Regions from separate parts of the Arthrobacter sp. StoSoilB13 genome, predicted to be linked through region 3. Evidence: riboswitches for the same ligand, from Rfam matches in the RefSeq annotation. Region 3 holds a riboswitch; each other region holds the start of a gene.
What was found. Region 3 has a riboswitch for cyclic di-AMP ahead of LDP01_RS13915 (hypothetical protein). Riboswitches for the same ligand answer to the same signal wherever they lie in the genome.
Positions count from the first base shown of each region.

Region 1: it holds a riboswitch for cyclic di-AMP, as region 3 does, so the genes downstream of both, LDP01_RS15105 (C40 family peptidase) here and LDP01_RS13915 (hypothetical protein) in region 3, are expected to answer to the same signal.
Region 2: it holds a riboswitch for cyclic di-AMP, as region 3 does, so the genes downstream of both, LDP01_RS20325 (NlpC/P60 family protein) here and LDP01_RS13915 (hypothetical protein) in region 3, are expected to answer to the same signal.

Region 1 covers NZ_AP024648.1:609,077-616,251, reverse strand. The annotation lists partial or broken gene LDP01_RS15130 (FdhF/YdeP family oxidoreductase) at 1-1,337, opposite strand, end outside; partial or broken gene LDP01_RS15125 (molybdopterin molybdotransferase MoeA) at 1,395-2,736, opposite strand; gene mobA (NTP transferase domain-containing protein) at 2,733-3,653, opposite strand; gene LDP01_RS15115 (HNH endonuclease) at 3,696-4,196, opposite strand; gene LDP01_RS15110 (NlpC/P60 family protein) at 4,523-5,275, opposite strand; gene LDP01_RS15105 (C40 family peptidase) at 5,374-6,102, opposite strand; cyclic di-AMP (ydaO/yuaA leader) riboswitch at 6,107-6,270, opposite strand; gene LDP01_RS15100 (M23 family metallopeptidase) at 6,416-7,175, opposite strand, start outside.
Region 2 covers NZ_AP024649.1:373,533-380,707, reverse strand. The annotation lists gene LDP01_RS20330 (NAD(P)/FAD-dependent oxidoreductase) at 310-1,002, shown strand; gene LDP01_RS20325 (NlpC/P60 family protein) at 1,185-1,952, opposite strand; cyclic di-AMP (ydaO/yuaA leader) riboswitch at 1,956-2,124, opposite strand; gene LDP01_RS20320 (copper resistance CopC family protein) at 2,298-2,921, opposite strand; gene LDP01_RS20315 (NCS2 family permease) at 3,035-4,477, shown strand; gene hutG (formimidoylglutamase) at 4,551-5,510, shown strand; gene LDP01_RS20305 (hypothetical protein) at 5,567-6,055, shown strand; gene LDP01_RS24020 (hypothetical protein) at 6,187-7,175, shown strand, end outside; gene LDP01_RS20300 (NAD-glutamate dehydrogenase) at 7,142-7,175, shown strand, end outside.
Region 3 covers NZ_AP024648.1:351,661-358,835, forward strand. The annotation lists gene ald (alanine dehydrogenase) at 1-780, opposite strand, end outside; gene LDP01_RS13905 (PucR family transcriptional regulator) at 989-2,203, shown strand; gene LDP01_RS13910 (AEC family transporter) at 2,361-3,281, shown strand; gene LDP01_RS13915 (hypothetical protein) at 3,527-4,918, opposite strand; cyclic di-AMP (ydaO/yuaA leader) riboswitch at 4,905-5,057, opposite strand; gene LDP01_RS13920 (hypothetical protein) at 5,187-5,420, opposite strand; gene LDP01_RS13925 (ATP-dependent DNA ligase) at 5,468-6,535, shown strand; gene LDP01_RS13930 (DUF6480 family protein) at 6,615-6,902, opposite strand; partial or broken gene LDP01_RS13935 (alpha/beta fold hydrolase) at 7,027-7,175, opposite strand, start outside.

The sequences.
Region 1 (7,175 bases), 260 kb from region 3:
CGGGGCATCCGGAATCCAAACTCCTTGTCCAGCGCGGCAAGGAAGGGTTCGCGTGGCTTCTCCCAGATACCCATGGTGCGGTCACCCTGGACGTTCGAGTGGCCACGCACAGGGCACGCGCCGGCTCCACGCTTACCGAAGTTGCCTTGGAGCAGGAGCAGGTTGATGATCTCCTTCAGCGTATCCACGGAGTGCGGCTGCTGGGTCAAGCCAAGCGCCCAGCAAATAATGGTTGCCTTGGACTTGGCCATCAGCCCCGCCACAGTGACGATTTCCTCGCGCGACAAGCCGGTTGCGCGCTCAGTCTCATCCCAGTCCAGCTGGGACCGTGCCTTCGCGTACGCTTCGAAGCCCTCGGTCTGCTTTCCGATAAATGACTTATCGACCACCGTCCCCGGGTTCCGCTTCTCTTCCTCCAGGAGCAAGTGGCCCAGCGCCTGGAACAGAGCGAGGTCGCCACCGACCTTGATCTTGAGGAACTCATCGGCGATAGTAGTGCCGCCCCCGATCACGCCGTTGAGGGACTGGGGGTCCTTGAAGTTCAGCAGTCCCGCTTCCGGAAGCGGGTTCACGGCAACGATCTTTCCGCCGTTGTTCTTGCAGTCACGCAACGCGGACAGCATGCGGGGATGGTTGGTCCCGGGATTCTGGCCCACAACGAACACCAGTTCAGCGCGGTGGATGTCTTCCAGCGAAACAGTTCCCTTGCCGATTCCGATGGTCGGGTTCAGCGCGCTGCCCGAGGACTCATGGCACATGTTGGAGCAGTCCGGCAGGTTGTTTGTGCCCAGGCTGCGGGCAAACAACTGGTACATGAACGCGGTCTCATTGGCCGTCCGGCCGGAGGTGTAGAAAACACAGCGATCGGGCGTGGTGGCATTGATATGCTCCCCGATCAAGGCAAAGGCATCAGTCCAACTGATCGGGGAATAGTGGGTATCCCCCGGTTTGAGGACTACGGGCTCGGCGATCCGTCCTTGGCTTCCCAACCAGTATTCGGTCTTGTCTTCAAGATCTGCGATGGAATGTGCTGCCCAGAATTCGGCCCCCACCGTCCGCGTGGTGCTTTCCTCAGCGATTGCCTTGGCGCCGTTCTCGCAGAATTCAGCGGGACTCCGGCGTCCCGTGATGGATTCCGGCCAGGCGCAGCCCGGGCAATCAAAGCCGTCATGCTGGTTAACCCTGAGCATGGAGCGGACCGTGCGGGCTACTCCTGCCTGGGAGTAGCCCCTTTCAAGGGCGACAGTGACAGCCTTGAGGCCTGCCGCAGCTTTCTTGGGCGGGTGGATTTGCAGGTCATCTTCATTGATGTCCTGTTCGGGAGCATGCCTGTTCATGGGTCCATCATTGCAAGCCCGGGCACCCCGTTACCACCTGCGTCCATCCGGGGACCTTCAGGATTCCAGCGCGCTCCAGTCAACGGGACCGGAAGGGGCCTTCTTTTGTTGCCGGGCCGGCGCCTTTCGTTTCCCTTCACCCGCTTTGGGCGTGGGCAGAGGTTTGCCCCAAGGCAAGGGAAAGGCGGGGACCAGCTCCCCCATCTGGACACCGTGTGGCGGGACCACCAGGACGCCATCCGCTCCTGCCAGCCCGCGCATCATCCCAGGACCTGCGTGCTGCGCGGGCGATGCCAATCCGTAGACCAGTTTGAAAGGCATCAGGCGCGTCCGTCCAGGATCGGCGTCGATCATTGCACCGCTGGGAACCTCACCAACGTCCTCCAGCTTCCCGTGGCCGAGCGCTGCGAGCAGCGGCCCCCCAACCGTGAAGAGCGCCATCATGGCGGCAAGCGGATTCCCGGGCAGGCCCCAGCACGAAGCGCCCGTCCGGAAGCTCCGCCAATACGGCAGGGTGCCCCGGACGCATGGCAATGCCGTCGATCAGCAGCCGGCCACCCAGTTCAGCCACGGCTCTCCTGAAATGGTCCGTCCCCGAGCGTCCGGTCCCGCCCGTAGTAATAACGACGTCGGCCGGCGGCTCCGCTGTGGCATATGGTTCTGCGGGTTCAGGCTCGGTGTCCTGCAAAGCCGCAAGCCAGTCGTCGTAATTGTCGCCAACCTTAAGTTGCTCCCCTGGAATGCCCCCCAGGAGTTCGACGACGGCGCCAAGCTGGGGTCCGAAGGTATCGCGGACCTTGCCCGGTACGGGAACGCCCTGCGTCACAACTTCCGAGCCCGTCAGGAGGAACCGAACCAAGGGTTTCCCCAGGACCTCCAGCTCATCCAGGCCGGCCAGGGCAGCCAAGGCAATGTGCGCAGGATTGAGGATGGTTCCGGCTTTGAGCAGCACGTCCCCTTCTGCAGCTTCTTCGGCAGCCTTGCGGATGTGCTGGCCATTGCGGGGCTCCCCCGGCTTCGCTGCCCCGCCAAGCGCAAGGATTGGAAGGCCGTCGTCGTCGGTGGTAATGACCCCGCTCTCGGTGCGCAAAACAGCCTTGGCGCCTGGCGGAATGAGTCCCCCGGTAACGATGGGACTGGCCTGGTGGGGAGCAAGCCTGTGTCCGGGCTCAACAAGAATCCAAGGACCTGTTCCGTTGACGGCCCAGCCGTCCATGGCGGAGGACGCATAGTGCGGCATGTCCTGTACGGCGACCGCGTCCGAGGCAAGCGTCCTTCCCAAGGCGGCCTTCAGTGGCACCGGGCTTGGTGGGATCGGAGCAGCGACGTCGAAGGCGCGCTGCCGGGCCTCATGCCATGTGTGTGCCGCGTGGTGGCCCTGTCCGGGGGCCTCGGTCATTCCGCCTCAGTCCCGGGCTCCAGGTATTGCTTGGCAACCTGGCGGGCCAGGTCAAGGGCGGCGCTCATGGCGGTGTCGTCCGCCGCCTGGCCGATACCCCTGGCCATACCAGCAGCGTAACCGGCGATGAACGTAGTCAGGGGCGCGGCAGGCCGCACCACGGAGTGGGCGGCAACTCCTGCCACTGCGAGGACTTCATTGATATCCACTTCAACGCCCTCAAGCTCAAAGGCCTGCAACAGTGTGCGGCACCAGTCCTCGAGCGTCTCTTCCTGGCTCTTCATGTCCGCCTCCTGCTCGTTGTGTATGCCCAGGGCCGCAGCGTCCTCCCATGTGTCCACATCATCGGTAGACCCATCGGGAACAGTAACGGCCAGCAGGTTCAGCCTAGCAAGCAGCCGGAACACTGAAGAGTTCGTTAACCCCGAAGTTGCAGAAGCTGCGGAAACTTCCCTTTCCAAAGCCCGCGTGCTGTAAACCCCCAGGAGGGGCTGTTGCCGGCCATCGGCTGAAACGGCCATGGCACCCTCCGCTTCGGGGTGCGCACGCAGTTCTTCCCACAGGGGCGCAATGCCCCTGGCGGCGTGCGGCATGTCGCAAGCCAGGACGAGCGTCCATGGCGCCGGGCTGACTGCCTGCCGAAGGGCGGCCGCCTCATGAAGGGCCGCCAGACCGGCAGCAATCGCAGCGGCAGGGCCAGCAAAGGCCGGCTCCTCCCGGGCACTAAGAACTCCATCAGGCAGGACACCGCCGATACCAGAGGTGTCCGGACCAACCACAACCACAGCGGAGGCTCCCCGTGCGGCCTGCAGGGCATGCGAAAGGAGGCTGGCGCCGTCGAACGTTAATCCGGGCTTGGGCACGCCACCGAGGCGGGTGGCCCTGCCACCCGCCAGAATCACAGCGTTGAACTCCATCCGCCCAGATTACCCGGACGGCGGGAGGGCAACAGAAATCGATCAGGCGGCGGATTCCGGCAACAGGAACGGGTCCCAGTCCGGCGCAGGTTTCTCGAGTTCTTTGATCTGCCACATGGTTCCTGTGGGCACGCCGGGTTTGAAACGAAGTTTCCAACCCATCTCGGCGAGCGTGTGGTCACTCTTGGCGTTGTTGCATTTCAAACACGCCGCAACCAGGTTTTCCCAGGAATCCGCGCCGCCCCTGGATTTGGGGTGGACGTGGTCTATGGTGTGGGCTGTTTTCCCGCAGTAGGCGCAGCGATGGCCGTCGCGGCGGAGTACCCCGCGGCGGCTCACGGCGGTGATCCTGTTGTACCGGGGCCGGATGTAGCGGTTGAGAAGGATCACGGATGGTCGTCCGAGAATCTCCTGTGGCCCGACGACAGGCTCGTCGCCTTCGGCCACTACGCTAGCTTTTCCAGTCAGCACAAGGACCAGCGCCCGGCGGAAGGTTACTACCGCCAGCGGTTCATATCCAGCATTCAGAACGAGTGTGCGCATGCACGTACCTCTTCACGGCCGCACCCGTCAGGGGCACGAGGGCCGGCTGCCCTCTGCTTGTACGGGCTGTGGATCGACAACACAAGGGTAAGCACTTGTATGCCGTATCAACGAATTTTTCTGTCGTTTCGGCTGTGGTGTTGGCGAAAATTCATGCGCGGGACACCTTGCAGAGGACGCGCACATTCCCTGAGGCCACGGAATCGGACTTGCGCCCCCCGAATTTGGGTGTCGGCAGCCCGCTTCTCTGGCTGTCACGAAAACTGGTGATTAAAGCAGAACACCCCGCCGGCCTGAGCCTGCGGGGTGTTCCGTGAAGTAAGTGATCAGCCGTTGACGCGGATGAAAACGGGGCCGGAGCCAACGTTCACGCTGAACAGTGCCGTGGTGGATCCGTTCCATCCACCGTGGACTGCCATGCCGTTGCCGACGTAAACAGCGATGTGTGCCATTCCGCCATAGCCGCCGTTGGCGTAGTAAGCGAGATCGCCGGGCTGGGCTTCAGCTGCACTGACCGTGCGGCCGAGGGAGAGGTAACCGGCCGGCCAGTCGTGGAAGTGAATACCGACCGCGGCCAGCGAGTTGGTCACCAGCATGGTGCAGTCCTGTGTGACGCCGAGCTGTGCGTAGGCCGCTGCAGCGATAGCTGCACCGAGGCCGCTGGATGCAGCGGGCGCCTTGGCTGCGGACGCGTCAGCGTTGACCGCCAAAGTTGCGGTGCCACCGGCAGCCGGAGCTTCCTTGGCAGTCGCCTTCTGGACGACGGGAGCGGGGGCTTCCTCAGTCTTGACCACAGGGCGCTCATAGGAGATGGCAACGCTGGAATCAGCAGCAATGGTGGCCTGGGCAACAGACTGCACGTCAAGCGTGGAGGCAGACGTAGATTCCCGCTGAACGTTGGTGTCCGCAGCATTTGCAGCAACTCCGCTGGTCAGGACAAGGCCCGACGCAGCTGCGATCACTGCTGCCTGACGGCCAACGCCACCGGCGTTGTCGCTGACAGCCTTGGCAATGACGGCAAGTGAGCTGGTCTTGGGGGCCTCAGCTCTATGCCGTGCAACCTTGTTTGCACTGGTCATGATTACTCTCTTTTCGTAGCCGCGCACGCTGGGACCGCACGCGGGTTATGGGCTGCCAGCACTTGGGGGGCATGCTGGCTTACCCCGAATGGGATTTCCTAGCGGAGGGTGTAGAACGAGGATGTGCCGGTGGAGGCCACGGAGTGCAGGAGCGTGCCCTGGCTGGGGTTCAAAGCGCTGATCATCATGCCGTTGCCGACGTAGATGCCCACGTGGGCTCCGCCGTTCTGAACGACGAGGTCGCCAGGGGCAGGGGTGCTGGTGGGGGTCATGATCGTCCAGGCATTGACGCGGGGGATGCTGATGCCGGCCTGGGCGTAAACCCACTGGGTAAATCCGGAGCAGTCCCAGCCGTTGGGGGAAGTGCCGCCCCAAACGTAGGGGTGGCCGATGCCGGTGTAGGCAATTGCTGCAAGTCCGGAGGCCGCCGCGCTTGAAGCAGCATCCTTGGCCTTGGAGGACAGGGCACCGAGGGTGCTGTTCGCTTGGTCTTCGGTCGACGTGCGCTGGGAGGCCCGCTGAACCTTGGGAGCTTCCTTGGTGACCACAACGGGGCTTTCGAAGGAAACCGTTGCGGTGGGCTCCGCGGTAACAACTGCGGTGGCGACCAACTGCTGGGTGCTGGAAGATTCCGACTTCGAAACGTCGGTGTCGGCGGCCTGGGCCGGGAGTCCAACACTGAGAACGAGCCCCGAGGCTGCGGCCAGAACGGCGGCTTGGCGGCCTACGGTGCCTGCATTGGTTGAGACAGCCTTGGAAAGGGTGTTCAACGGGTTCGTGCGAACCAATTCGGCGCGATGGCGCGCAGGGGTAGTGCGTGATGACACGAAGGTAGCCTCTCCCAATGCCTGCGAGGTGAGCTGTCGGATTCGGATGGGAGTCATCCGGCCGCGCGGCTTCAAGGAAGCTTTTGCGACTTAACCCCAAGGTCTTCTGACTCGAAGACCAAAATTGGTTCCCCCGCCCCTGCCAGACGATTTTTGCGAACGGACCTCGAGTGGTGGCAGAGCTAGGCAATCCACTCAAGTGCACCGGCCCCCTAAAAAGCCGATGCGCTTTAGACGGTACAACAGATGTTCGTGAATGTCACATTCAGGTCACGGGGCGTGTCATGGATGCGAGAGACAACCATCAAATTGCTCAGAGCCAGCCCATGGGATCTACGACTTCGCCGTTTACCTGGACCTCGAAGTGGAGGTGGCAGCCGGTAGATGCTCCTGTGGTGCCACTCAGCGCGACGGTATCGCCGCGGCTGACAGTCTGCCCCACCTTGACGTTGAAGGACGACAGGTGGTTGTACGTGGTCTCAAGGCCGTTGCCGTGATCAATCACAACGCGATTGCCTCCGCCGTACTCATGCCACCCGGCGAACGTGACCTTGCCTGCAGCGGCGGCGTGGACGGCGGTTCCGCACTGGGCCACGAAGTCCTGGCCACGGTGGAAGTCACCGGTGCCGCCGGTAAGGGGGCTGACGCGGTAGCCAAACGGCGATGCCGTGACCAGCTTGTCCAGAGGACTTCCCAAGGTGCCAAGTGAGGAAGCACGCTGAATGCTCCCCGCTGACTGGGCGCTCAACAGCTGCTTGAGCTTGCCGTCCGGGTCAGCGGCGGTGGCGACTGCTGCACGACTGAAATCGATTTTGGCGGAGGCTGCTGCAGAAACTTCGGGCTGGCTGCCGCCGGGCACGGAGAGCGCCGCCTCGGTCTGGCCCGATTCCGACGTGGCCATGACGGGGCTGGTGGCAGGCAGACCTACAGTCAGGGCAAGTCCGGTGGCTGCAAGCGCGACACCGGCCTTCTGCCCTACACCACTGGCTGACGCGAAGTCGGCTACCTGGCGCAACGGGCTCTTACGGCGGCGCACCTGACGCGGGGTGTCGCGTGGCCGGATCTCCATTGCG
Region 2 (7,175 bases), on a different replicon from region 3:
CTCCTTCCAATGCCCACTATTCTCGGTTGGCAATGCCGAATCAAGGCGACTTTGGGCTATGTGGATAACGGTCCGGGCTCGGTTTCCGGCACGCTCACCACGCGCCGGGTTGCGCTGCGGATGAACATCCAAAACACGCTGTCGCCGAGGCTATCCATGGCAGAAAAAGTTCGGTAGTGTTCGAGTCACCGAATGGCCGGCAAAGGTGTCCCAGGACACAACCCGGCCATTTATTTGCGGCCGCTTGGGGAACTCGGACGCGATCCAGCGCGCTGCCGAAGGCACACACGTCAAGGAGGAACCCAAGCAGTGTCACTCACTCCTGATTCCGTCACGGAACGGACTACCACCGTGGTGATCGGCACCGGCCTCTCCGGCCTGGCTGTTGCCAGCGAGCTCAGCCGCTACGGCGTCGGTTCCATCGTGCTGGATGGCTTTGGTTCTTTATCGACCACCGGACCAGCGGTCCACACGGGAATGCTCCAGCGCTGCGACGCAGCAGACCCCGCGGCAATGCAGGAGCGCAACGAGATCCTGCGCCATTTGCGCAACTACGCCGCCAGCCATCACTTGGATGTCCGCACCACCACACGCGCTGTCCGGCTGGACTTCCTGGGTGGCGACTCGTCGTTGCAGCTTGGATACGGACCCGTCGCAAGCCTGACCACGGGCAGCCTGAGGGCTGGGATGAGCGTCTATGGCCCCCTCGAATCCACCCCACGTCAATGGGCCGTGCATACAGCCAGCGGGGTTCTCCTGGCAGACCACATCGTGGTGACGCGCTGCGCCCAGAGCCAGCTGCGCCGAATGCTTGCCGATCTGGGAATCGCCATAGGCCAGAACTTCGTGGCAGCCATGCGTGCAGTCGGGATGCACTTGGTGGGCGTTGGGGAACTTATTACACCCACGCCCAAGGAAGTACTACGGCAAGCCAAGGCAGTGGGGCAAGCGATCTCATCCAAGGTGGCCCTCCCCGCCGGGCCGGGCATCGCCCTCGCCTAGAACCTGGCCTGGAGCCTTTACCTGGAACCCTGCGCGTAGAAACCTGGCGGAGAACCCTGGCCTTGAAACGATCGAGCCAACCAAAGCATGTTCCTAAAAAGAACAAAAATTAACCCAAAAGGCCGGCGCCTCCGAAGACATTTGTCCTCGAAAGCACCGGCCTTTGAGTTGGAGCGTGAAGCTTAGGCGCCAGCGCGTACGTACGTGATGGGGCCGGTTGCGGTGAGCCAGCTGATCGGGTGGATGCCCGTCTGGTTGCCGTTGATGCCACCGCTGATGGCCTGGCCGTTGCCGATGTAGATGGCTACGTGGCCGGACTGGACGATCATGTCACCGGGCTGGGGGTCGCTGACAACCTTGCCGTAGTTCAGGAACTGCATGGGTGCGAGGTCGCCAACCGGGATGCCGGCAGAGCCGAGGGCCCGTTCCACCATCGCGGTGCAATCCTGCATGATGCCGATCTGGGCGTAAGCCGAGGCGACCATGGCAGCGTTGATGCCACCAACAGCCGGAGCTGCAGCAGGCGCGGATGCCACTGGGGCGGTAGCCGTAGTAGTTGCAGCGGCCTGGACGGTAGCCGCTGCGGGCGCCTTCTTGGCCGCCGGAGCCGGAGCAACAGGAGCCGGCTTTTCAATGACGGGAGCCGCTACGGAAGCAACCGCGGGGCGCTCGAAGTTGATGGTGGCCGTCGATGCGGCCGTAACAACCTTGGTGGGACCCTCGGTAACGGTCTCGGCGACAGTAGCGGGGCTGGAGTCGCGCTGAACAGGGGTCTCTGCTGCGTGGGCAGCGATGGAGCCCGTGAGGACCAGGCCTGAAGCTGCTGCGATGACAGCGGCTTGGCGACCTGCGCCGGATGCGTTGCTGGCAACAGCCTTGGAGATGGAGATGAACGGATTAGGACGTACGCTGTCCGCCTTACGACGGCCGCGAAGAATGCGTGAAGACATGAAAGAGCCTCTCCCGATGCCTGCGAGGTTAGCTGTCGGATTCGGATGGGAGTCACCCGGCCACTATCCCCCGCTGTGCAGCGGAAGCTTCGTGACTTCACCCCAAGGCGCGCTCTGAAAGCGGGCCAAAATGGGTTCCCCGTCTCTGCCGTAGGTTTGTCTGCGAACGGATTCCGGACTGCGGCAGAGCTAGGCAATCAGACCGGAATGCCTGTTACGTGGAACAGGCACAGGTACAACCGTACGGGAAGATCACCCCAAAGTCACATTTACGTAACGAGCAGTTCGTTTTTGGCGTGTCGCAGTAACCGTTTCGAGATCTTCGCAAGTATGTAGAAAACCCCGCTATTCCGGGGAATTTTCGCCACCCGGGTCGTTGGGGGCCGCTAGCTTCTTCCGGGCTGTAACAGCGAGGAAGATCACCAGACCGATCGCCACCACAGCGAGGCCAACGATGCTCCAGGGGAAGGGCTGGGAAGCTGCCGGAGCCGGCTCAGTATTTTCCGTACCGGGGGCCGCTGTGCCCGCCGTCGGAACAGCCGCCGGAGCCGGGGAGGAGGCACCTGCCGAGCCGCTCGCCGTCGTCGTGCTTGTCCCGGAAACTGTGAACTTGAAGGTTCCCTCGATCGGGTGGGAGTCTGAACTGACCACACGCCACACCACGGTGTATTCGCCGGCTGGAGCGCCCTGACGCAGCTTCTGGACAGCCCTGTTGTCGATGATTTCCACTGCGCCATCTGCCCAGTTTTCGCCCCCGGCGGTGACGGTCACGCCGGAACCGATGGCCAGTGGCTGGTTGTTGAACGTGATGGATACCGACGCCGGCACTTCAGCCACCCTGGCACCGTTGGCCGGGGTTGTTGATTCGGCGACGTCGTGCGCGGAGGCCGGAGCAGCTCCAAGCAGCAACGCGGAAGCGAAAGCAAGAGCGGCTACGACGGCGGCCAGAAGCGGGCGGATGGTACGCATGGGGCGGTTTCTCCTAGTGTTGGCTTCCTTACAGACTAGGCGAATCGTTCCAGCACCCCACATTGGCGGGCATAGGATTTGAGAGCAAACTCCCCCGATCACCGGAGACCTTCATGCTTAAACAAGGTTCTGCAATCGACCGCTACTTCAAGATCTCCGAGCGCGGGTCCACATACTCGCGCGAAATCCGCGGCGGCTTCGCGACCTTCTTCGCCATGAGCTACATCGTGGTGCTGAACCCGCTGATCCTCTCCGGGGCAGACTCGAGCGGAGCATCGCTCGGCTTCACGGCCGTAGCGGCAACCACTGCTTTCGTTGCGGGCATCCTCACGATCCTCATGGGCGCTTGGGCCAAGCACCCCTTCGCCGTGGCAACGGGCCTGGGAGTGAACGCATTCGTCGCCGTAACGGTTGCCTCCCACCCTGAACTGACCTGGCCGGACATGATGGGGCTGGTGGTGCTTTCGGGTGTCACCATGCTCATCCTGGTACTCACCGGATTCCGCACGGCCGTTTTCAGGGCCGTCCCGGAAGCGCTCAAGACGGCAATCGTGGTGGGCATTGGCCTGTTCATCGCCTTGATCGGGCTGGTCAACGCTGGTTTTGTCCGACGCATTCCGGATGCCGCCGGCACCACGGTCCCGCTGGGCCTTGGCGTGGATGGCAAGCTGATGGGCTGGCCGACGTTGGTGTTCGCTGTCGGCCTGGTCCTGACCATTGCGTTGGTGGTGCGAAAGGTCCGCGGGGCAATCCTGATCGGCATCGTGGTGTCCACCGCCCTGGCCGCCATACTCGAATTCACGCTTCACATTGGTCCCAGCTTCGACGGTAAGAACGTCAATCCCCGCGGCTGGTCACTGGTGGCGCCGACGCTTTCCGAATGGGGCGCCCCTGACCTCTCCCTGATCGGCAAAGCCAACCCCTTCGGAGCTTTTGAACACCTCGGTTTCGTGGCTGCTGCGCTGTTGGCGTTCGTGATCCTCCTCAGCATCTTCTTCGACGCCATGGGCACTATGGTGGGCCTGGCCAACGAGGCAGGGACCGTGGACGAACACGGAAACATTCCCAATGTGGACCGCGTCCTGCAGGTCGATGCCCTGGGCGCAATCGTCGGTGGCGGTGCCTCCGTTTCGTCCAACCAGATCTTCGTTGAATCGGGCGCGGGCATTGGCGAGGGCGCCCGGACCGGTCTCGCCTCCATTGTCACGGGCCTGCTCTTCCTGGTGGCAATGTTCTTCACGCCGCTCATCAACCTGGTCCCGTTCGAAGCCGTGGCTCCTGCGCTTGTGGTGGTGGGCTTCATGATGGTGTCCCAGGTTGGCAAGATCGACTGGCAGGACTGGGGCGTTGGCATTCCCGCCTTCCTGACTATCGCCCTGATGCCATTCACGTACTCCATTGCCAACGGCCTGGGCGCAGGCTTCATCTCCTACGTCCTGATCCGCACTTTCCAGGGCCGTGCCCGTGAAGTCCACCCCCTGATGTGGGCAGTGGCGGCTGCGTTCCTGCTGTTCTTTGGCATCGGAACTGTGGAGGAGTTGTTGGGCGTCAAGTAGCGATGTCCGGCATCCCGGACACTGCAGCGCGCTGCAGCTGTTTTTTGGCCCGCTGGTGGGGTGTGCTTAAAGCATGGCTCCAAACACCAGCACCAACCCTTCCGTAGACGTCCTTCCCACACCATGGACCGGCCGCTTTGACGGCGACGGCGACGAACATCGCCGCTGGTGGCAGGCCATCCAACCCCTTACTTCCCCGGCCATTCCCGGCGCCTCGCGTCCCGCCGTCGTGCTGGGTTTCTGCAGCGACGCCGGAGTGCGGCGCAACAAGGGCCGTGCGGGTGCCTCCGCGGCTCCGGCCGCCATCCGCTCGGCGCTGGCTCCCCTGGCTTTCCACCTGGACCGTGACGTGTTCGACGCCGGCGACGTAGTTGTGGAGGACGACTCACTGGAAGAAGGCCAGCAGCGCGCCGGACGCGCCGTCTCGGAACTGCTCGACGCCGGAAACCTCACCGTGATGCTGGGCGGCGGCCACGAGACGGCATTTGCCAGCTACCTGGGCGTTGCCGGATCCAATGCCGTGCGCAGTGGAAAGCGCTTGGGTGTCTTGAACCTGGATGCCCACTTTGACCTGCGCGACGAGCCGACCCCGAGCTCCGGGACTCCATTCCTGCAGATGGCGCAGGAAGAAACCGCCGCTGGACGCGAACTGAGGTACGCCGTCGTCGGAATCTCGGAGCCCAACAACACGCGCACGCTCTTTGACACCGCTGACCGCCTGGGCGTGAAGTACTTGCTGGACGAGGACTGTTCCGCGGAGCGCGTCGAGACGTTCGTAGCCGATTTCGTGGCTGGAATCGATGTGCTGTACTTGACGATCGACCTGGACGTCCTGCCTGCTTCGGTGGCGCCCGGCGTCAGTGCCCCCGCCGCGTTTGGGGTGCCGCTGTCCGTGATCAGTGCCGTTTGCCGTCAGGTAGCGGCAAGCGGGACGCTGTTGCACCTGGACGTTGCCGAATTGAACCCGGAGTTCGATATTGATGGACGAACCGCGAAAGTGGCAGCAAGGCTGGTAAACACGCTGTTGGCATAGAGGCCTGTTCCCGGTCCCTGTCCTGCGTTTAGCCTGAGGGGAAGGGAAGGACGGCGATGGGCGCAACTCCTGTGCAGGACAAGTGGGCCTGGGTGGCAGGACCCGTTGCGGTCGCTTTGGGCCTTGCCGCACACGTCGTTTCCGGTGGGGGCGCCCCGGCGATGCCCGTTCTTCTGGGCTTCGTTGCCCTCTCTGCCTTGGCCGCGCAGCTGGTTGCCCGATGGATCCATGGGCCCGTCCTGTTGCTGCTGCTGTCCGGAGTGGCACAGCAATTGCTGTTCTTCGGTTTCGAAGCTTTGGGGGGTTCATTTTCCGGGGTCGGGTTCCTTGACCATCTGCACGGGCAGCCCCAGCAACCCGTGGCGGTTCCTGTGGACGGTCAGCCGGCTTCAGGGGAACTGCATGCTGCTGACCTGATGCTCTACACCCACGCAGCTGCCGCCATTCTCACCCTCGTGGTGGCCGCGGGCGTTTCGTGGCTGGCGAGACCAAGGGCAACGTTCCGTAGCTTTTCCGTAGCCGGGCCTCCGCGAGATGGCAGTTAATGCCAATGTCTTGCCCAAACACTGTCATCAACTGTCATCTCGCGGGATTTAAGCGATCATGAAATGAGGCGCATGGACTTTGCCGACCGCAGCAGCACGGCCGCTCCTTTGCGCAGCGGAGGCGCAGCGACATGGCACCAATTACGGAGCCGGCGGACGGATTCCTGACCGACTACTACGAGCACGTCACGGACGACGACGTCCGCAGCTACACACCTGAAACGTTGTTGGAACGGGCCCGATATCACCGCTCGTTGGCAGAACGCCGTGAGCCTGGACAAGCAGTCATCGGGGTCCTGAACGAAACAGATACCAGCCTGGTGGCAATCGTCACGGACGACATGCCCTATCTCCTTCCCTCCGTCACGGCCGAGATCTCTCGTGACACCGCTTCCATCCGGCTTCTGGTCCACCCGACTTTCAGCGTCACGCGGGACCCCGCCACCCACCGCCTGATCGATATCCGCAGGGGACCCCATCGCGCGGGGCTGCCCACCGGCGTCGAACGTTCCGAAGATCATGCGCGGGCGACGCCGGCACCTTCGACGGACGGGAACGACGGCGGACGGCTCACGGAGGCGTGGATAGCGATCGAGATCCCCCGGATTCCGGACAACGCGAGCGCGGAGCTGCTGGTGGGCAGGTTGAACAAGGTCCTGGGTGATGTCCGGGCCGCAGCCGAGGACGCCGATGCCATCCACGAGGAACTGCTGCACGAAATCGGTGCACTGGAGGGGTCTGCGGCAAAAGACCGGACGGCGGGTGAAGCGCAGGAACTGTTGCGGTGGCTGGACGACGGGAACTTTGTGTTCCTGGGATTCCGCGGGCGCCGCGGGCTCGGACTCCTCCGTGATGCGGCCGGTCCTGCGGCGCCGGGCGAGGTTTCCGGCCAGGTGCTTACACTCACCAAATCCACGCTTCGCTCAACGGTTCTTCGCCGTGCCTACCTCGACGAGATCAGCATTGCCACAGCGGACGGGAACGGCACCAACACCAGCGCGTGCACTTTTGTTGGCCTCTTCTCCCCTAGTTCAACAGCCCGCCCGGCCCCAGCAGATCCCGGTCATCCGGGACACAGTGCAGGAAGTGCTGCGGGCCTTCGGCTACCCGGCGTCGTCAC
Region 3 (7,175 bases):
GCCCGGCTTCATCCGGGACACGAGTTCGTTGGTGACCAGCTTGGGAGCCTTGGCGCCCGGGATCAGGACGGAGCCGATCACGAGATCTGCGTCGACAACTGACTTCTCGATCTCGTAGGCGTTGGATGCCACGGTCTTCAAGCGGCCCTGGTAAAGGGCATCGAGTTCCCGCAGGCGGTTGATGTTGATGTCCATGATGGTGACATCAGCACCGAGGCCCAGCGCCATGGCGGCAGCGTTGGTTCCGGCAACACCGGCACCGAGGACAACAACCTTGGCCGGACGGACGCCCGGTACGCCGCCAAGGAGGATTCCCTTGCCGCCAGCCGGTGCCATCAGCGAGGAAGCGCCGACCACCACGGACAGGCGGCCTGCGACCTCCGACATCGGGGCGAGCAGCGGAAGGGTGCGGCCTTCCTGGACCGTTTCGTAGGCGATGGCCGTGACGCCGGAGTTGATGAGCTCGGCAGTGAGTTCGGGCTCGGCGGCGAGGTGCAGGTAGGTGAAGAGGATGAGGCCCTTGCGGAAGCGGTGGTACTCGGCCTTGATGGGTTCCTTGACCTTCATGACCATGTCGGCACGGCCCCAGACGTCGTCCGCGTCGGCAACGATTTCAGCGCCCGCGATCGAGTATTCCTCGTCCGTGATGCCAGAGCCCAGGCCCGCACCCCGCTCAACCAGAACGGTGTGTCCGTGAGTGCGGAACTCGTGGACACCTGCGGCCGTGATGGCTACGCGGAACTCGTTGTTCTTGATTTCTTTGGGGACGCCGATGATCATTTGCTGGCTCCATCGTTTGCGGCTTTTTCGGCCGGATATTTGCTGTGGGCTGTGATTCCAGAATAAATCCGGCTGTGAGGCAGGCGACATGGATCTTGGAGCCCGTCTGAATGGAAACCGCGGAAATTCAAGGAACTTTTGTTATGCGCCTCGACATTTGTCGAGGTCTGGGGCGTCAGGTGTCGCCTGATGTTGGTACGCTTTCTGGATGCAGCAGGACGTCGAGGAGATCGTTGAACGCGTGGCGCTCAAGCTTGGCAGGGGGCTGTCCCTGGAGGACCTCGACGGCGTCCTCCTCGCCTACAGTTCCAACCAATCGCACGCCGACCGCGTGAGGGTGAACTTCCTCCTGAGCAAACGCGTGCCCAGCGATGTCAGTGCCTGGCAGCTCTCCCACGGCATCGCGACGGCGGTGCGCCCGGTTGTTGTTCCGTCGAACGACGAGCTGGGCATGCTCGGCCGCGTTTGCGTCCCGCTGCTGGTGCGCGGTTTCCGGGTGGGCTACTTGTGGGTCCAGCAGGACCTTGAGGAGCAAACCGCGACGGCGATACTCGCCGAACTGCCCGGCGTACGTGACGAACTGGACCTGTTGGCTGCTTTGTTGCTCGACTCAAACACCGCGGAATCGGAGTTCAGAAGGAGGCGGGAGCAGGAGTTTCTAGCGGCCTGCACTGGCGAATCGAATGCAGTGGCAGCGGTGGCCGGTTGGAAGGAGATCCAAGGCCGCGGTCCTTGGCAACTGGTGACCATCCTGGACGCGGATGGCGGCGGAACCGACGTCGACCCCATTGCCGCAACGCTAACGCACCGAACAGCAGCGTTGCAGTCCACCATTGGTGTCAACGCCGCGCTGTTCAGCGCCGGGACGGAGACCCATTCCGTTGTCCTGTTCCGCGAATCCGGTGGCCGGGCTGATCACGCCCAGGTTCTGGTGCACTATCAATTGGAGCTTGCAAAGCGGGCCGGCCGCAAAGTGGACCGGGTGATCCTGGGCATCAGTGAGCCGTTCCAGGTTATCCGGCAACTGGCGGGCGCCTACAGGCAATCGAAAGTGGCAGCCCAGGCCGCAGCCGTGGATCCGCCCCTGGGGGAATTGGTGGAGAGCCGGGCGGTGGGCGTGTATCAACTCTTCGATCGTCTTCAGGCGCCGGGCGGTTGGGATGACACGGGCTCCGTTCATTTCCGGACGTTGGAGGACCAGGACAAGAACGGCGAACTCCTGCCCGTGCTGGAACTGCTCTATGACAACGACAGCTCAGTGCAGGACGTCGCAGCGAAACTTCATCTGCACAGGAGCAGCATCTACAACCGCCTTGGCCGGATCCGCCAACTCATCGGAGCTGATCCGTTGAGCGGGGCCATCAGGCTCGAGTTGCACGCTGCACTGAAGGCACAGCGCTGGGCTTCGCGGCCCCGGATCTAGCGAATATCAGGGGTTTCGGGCCGCCAAGTGTTTTGGGCCGCGGAGTGTTGTAGAACGTGTGCTGCGGAACGTGTGCTGCGGAACGGCCGGAATTGGACAGTCCTCCAGGCGTCGCTTACGCTGAGAAAACGGTTTCTGACCAATTCTTAGGAGCACTGTGGGCGGCGTTGTGTCGGGGATCCTCATCGTCGCCTCGGTCATCGCGGTGGGTTACTTCGCCGCCCGCTACCAAGTGCTGGCCCCGGATGTACAAAGCGCACTGACCCGGACGGCTTTCTACATCACCAATCCTGCACTGCTGTTCACGGTGGTAGGTGGAAGCGACATTCGTGCCGCCCTCGGCGTCGACGCCCCTCTTGCGCTCCTGTCGGCAACCGTCATAGGCCTTCTCTATTGTTTGCTGAGCTTCGTGTTCTTCCGACGGCCGGTCGCGGAAACGGCGGTTGGTGCCATGGCAAGCAGTTATGCCAACGCGAACAACATCGGTATTCCTGTTTCCTTGTATGCAGTGGGCACGGCGCAGCACGTTGCTCCAGTCCTTCTGGTTCAACTCCTGATCATGGCGCCCTTCTACCTGAGCGTCCTGGGCGTGGCGGGCGGCACAGGAATCTCGTGGAAACGGATGCTGTTGCAGCCTTTCTCCAATCCCATGATTATCGCCTCGGGCCTGGGGGTGGTGATGGCCCTGACGGGGTGGGAGGCTCCGGAGCTCGTTCAGAGACCCATCGATATGCTGGCCGGCGCGGCCGTCCCCATGGTTCTGCTGGCTTTTGGCATGTCGCTGGCTGGCAAGGCGCCTCTCCAAAAGGGCGATGGCCGCGTGGAGACCGTAGTTGCTACCACCTTGAAGGTGGCTGGCATGCCGGTGGTGGTCTGGGCGCTGGGGCGCTTCGTGTTCGGCTTGGAGGGTCAGCACCTCTTGGCCAGCGTCATCATGGCCGCACTGCCAACCGCACAGAACGTCTTCCTTTTCGCTTCTCCCTACGGACGCGGGATGACAATGGCCCGGGATGTCATCCTCTGTACAACGGTCCTGTGCATCGGGGCGTTGGTTATGGTTGCGTGGCTGTTTGGATAGAAGCGATCGAGGCCATGAACAAGCGACACACGAAACAAAAGAGGCAGGCACCCGGGTGGAGCAGTTCAGGGTCGGGTGCCCGCCTCATCTTGTTGCCGTGATTCCGGTTGCTGTGATTCCTTAGGCCCGGCGCAACCGCTGGCAGCTCCAGCGGCCCATCCGATTGCGGAAGGTGGCAGTGCGGCTGCTGCTGCAGTACCGGCCATGCCATCCGACGTGCGCGCTGGTCCTGGGAAGCCGCGTGCTCATTTCAAGATCCCAGTGGCGCCGTCAAGTATGCCGTCCAGGTCCAGGGGTGAATCGCTGGACGGTGTGGTGGTGCTGGGACTGCCGGTCGGCTTTGGCTTTGGCGCCGGAGCCTGTGTTGGAGTAGGTGCCGGAGTGCCCGTGGGGGTCGGCGTCGTCGTGGCAGGTGGGGTGGTGACCGTGTCCGACGGAACCGGGCTCGGGGCCGGCTGGGTTGGAACAGGAGTTGTCACGCCCGGGACGGGAACAACAGCCGACGGGACTGCCGAAGGCACCCAAACAGGATCCGCGAGTGACACTTGCGGAGTCGGAAGGGACGACGACGGCGCCTGGTCGGGTGCCTCTCCTGACGACTGCGTTGCTACGGTTGCCGGTTTTCCGGCCTCGCTGGTGGCCGACGACGCGGAGGCGGTGGCGTAGGACGAGCTGGGTGCAGGGGTGGCCGAAGTTGACTGCCTGCTGTCGCTACCCGTCTTTGCGTCGCTTGCTTCCTGGGCCGGCGTTTCCTGCCCGAAGAAGGGAAGCTCGAAGGCCTGGCTCATGGTGCCAACGGTCAATACCAAGCCCAAGGCCCCAGCGACGACTGCCATGCGCTGGCCCTTTGTTTTGACCGATGCGGCCTTGGTGAGCACGGCGTGTGGTTCATGGCTGAAGGATGATCCACCCAGTGATGAAGCTCCCAGTGATGAAGCTCCGAAGGCAGGGGCGCCGCCAGCCGGGGTTTCGCCAGCACTTGCCGACTTTCGGGCCGTACCGCTCCCGGATTCCTGTGCGCGAAGGGCTTTCCGGCTTGCGAGACCAGAGGCGGCGGTCGCGGCTGCGGCAAGCTGTGCGGGGCTCTTAGCCTGAACGATCGGGATGGCAGCGGTGGCAGGTTCGGGATTCGCTGCGGGTTCGGACGCGACCGGTTCGGGCGCCTGAACGATCGGGATGGCAGCGGTGGCAGGTTCGGGATTCGCTGCGGGTTCGGGCGCGACGGGTTCGGGCGCCTGAACAGCTGGAATCGCAGCAGTTGCCGGCTCCAGAGGAGCAGGGTCCGCCGGAGCAGAGTCCGCTGTTGCAGAATCCGCTGGTGCTGTTTCTGCTGGAGCAGTTTCAGTGGGGACTGTCTCAGCAGAGATAGCTGCCTGGGCTGCCCGTTCACGCTCTGCCGCCCGAGCGGCCGCGCGCGTGGTGGGTGCCGCCGTTTGGGGATTGGAAGCAGAGGCGGGAATAGAAGCAGTGGCGGGTTCCGGCGTCGCGCCTGCTAAACCTGCTTCTGCTTCCGGCGTGCTGGTGGAGGATCCGCTGGGTTGGGGCCCCGACGGCGTCCGGTTGGCTGGGTACGCTCGCGCGCTATTTGGGCGCGGCGCGGCTGATCCATGGTTGGGGACATGGTGGTTGCCTCTCAACGCCTGCGAGGTTAGCTGTCGGGTTCGGACGAGGCCGTCCGGCCGCACATGGCGGCTTCACCCCAAGGGCCTAGGGGAAAAATCAGGCCCGGGAACTCTGGGTCCCCCGTCTCTGCCGCGGGTCTGGCGGATTCCGGTTTGCGGCAGAGCTCGGCGTCAACCCGGAAGCGGCCCAGCGGAGATGAGGGTCGCTCTTCGACGGTACATGAGCGGCATAGTAAAGTCACATTAATGTAACGGGCGGGACGCCTTCCGGCGCGAAGGTCCGTTAGGACTTAGGCTCCGGGGCCGGAGCCGGGGCTGGCAGTTCGTGCTGGATCCTTTGGACTTGGTGTGCGTAATGGGTCTCGGGTCGGAAAATTTCGTCCGCCACACCAAGCATCCCACCCGTGGCACCGCGCCGGACTTTACCCTTGCTGTTCTGGCGCAAGACCCAGAACCAAAGGGCCGCAATGAGGGCAGGTGCTGCCAGCACTGCCACTAGTACGGCCAAGATATCCATGGCCCAAGACTAGCTTCCGCCGCGGGCGGCAGGTAGAACATAGTCGTATGGACCTCCCAGTGATGCCGCCCATTTCGCCCATGCTTGCCAAGTCTGTTCCTTCGATCCCTGATGTGGGTCATTTTGAGCCAAAGTGGGACGGGTTCAGGACCATCGTTTTCAAAGATGGTGATGAGATCATCCTGGGTAGCCGAAACGAACGTCCTATGACACGGTATTTCCCTGAGCTGGTGGAAGCCCTTCGGAAGAATCTCCCGGACAAATGCGTGATCGACGGCGAGATTGTCCTCATAGCTGGGAACAGGCTCGACTTCGAGGGCCTTCAGCAGCGCATCCATCCCGCCGACAGCCGTGTGCGGATGCTGGCCGAAAGCACCCCGTCCTCCTTCATCGGATTCGACATCCTCGCGCTGGGAGACGAGAACCTTATGGACAAGCCGTTTTCCGAGCGTCGCGCCGCCTTGGAGAAGGCACTGGCCAAGGCTGAGGCGCCCGTTTACGTAACACCGGCGGTGACGGACCTTGATCAAGCACAGGAGTGGTTCGTGCAGCTCGAAGGTGCCGGGCTTGACGGCATACTTTCCAAACCGCTCGAGGGGACATACCAACCGAATAAGCGCGTCATGTTCAAAACCAAGCATGAACGGACCGCGGACTGCGTGGTGGCCGGATTCCGCTGGCATAAAACGGGAAAGGTTGTCGGGTCGATGCTGCTTGGGTTATATAACGACGCCGGTCAGCTGCAGCACGTGGGGGTGGTGGCTTCATTTCCCATGGCCAAGCGCGAAAGCCTGGTGGCTGAACTTGAGCCATACCAGACGGAGTTCAGCGAGCATCCTTGGGGTCAGTGGGCCGACCAAGGAGATGCCGCCGCTACTGGTTCCCGGATGCCGGGCGCGCAAAGCCGATGGAGCGGCGGCAAGGACTTCTCCTTTGTTCCACTTCGGCCCGAGCTCGTCATCGAGGTCGCCTATGACTACATGGAAGGCGACCGGTTCCGGCACACCACCCAGTTTCGTCGATGGCGGCCGGACCGGACTCCGGAGAGCTGCACCTATTCTCAACTGGAGGAGCCAGCTGACTATGACCTCGGGGAGATACTGAGGCTGCCGTGACCGGAGTTGCCCCCGCTAATACGTTGCTGGCCCGCTAATACGTTGCTGGGCAGCGACAGGACAGCGGCTTGGGGACGAGCTACTCTTCGTGTCCTTGGTCGCTGCTCATGCTGCCCTCCGCGGGTGGGGTTTCGCCCGGAGGTACGCCGCCTCCAGGCTCAAGTCCCGTGACGTTGCCGTCCAGGGGATCGGGGTTGGCGGAAGCTGCGGGATCGTCGTCCTCGTCCTGGCGCATGTCGGGATCCGCGTGGACATCGTCGGTGTCGCCGGCAGTGACGCCAGCGGTGTCGCCTGTCGTGTCGGCTGGCTCGGCGTCGCCGGAAACTCCGAAGGTCCGGGGATCGTCCTCAGGGTCATAGCTGGTCATGGTCACCCTTCCTAAGCAAACTTACTATTGTGCTTGCCCGGCCAGCCTAGTCTCCAGATCGCAAACCCAACAAGGGGCACCCACGCCGGGTTCCGCCGTCGTGCATCAGTGTGTGCATCAGTGCCTAACTCTGGCGGGAGGTGGCAGCGACGAAGCTCATGATGGCGTCCGCAACAGCTTTCGGCCGCATGTGCTGGGCGACGTGTCCAACTCCGGGGATTTCAACGAGGCGCCCTTGGGGCACCGCGCGGGAGAGCTTAAGCGCCCACTCCG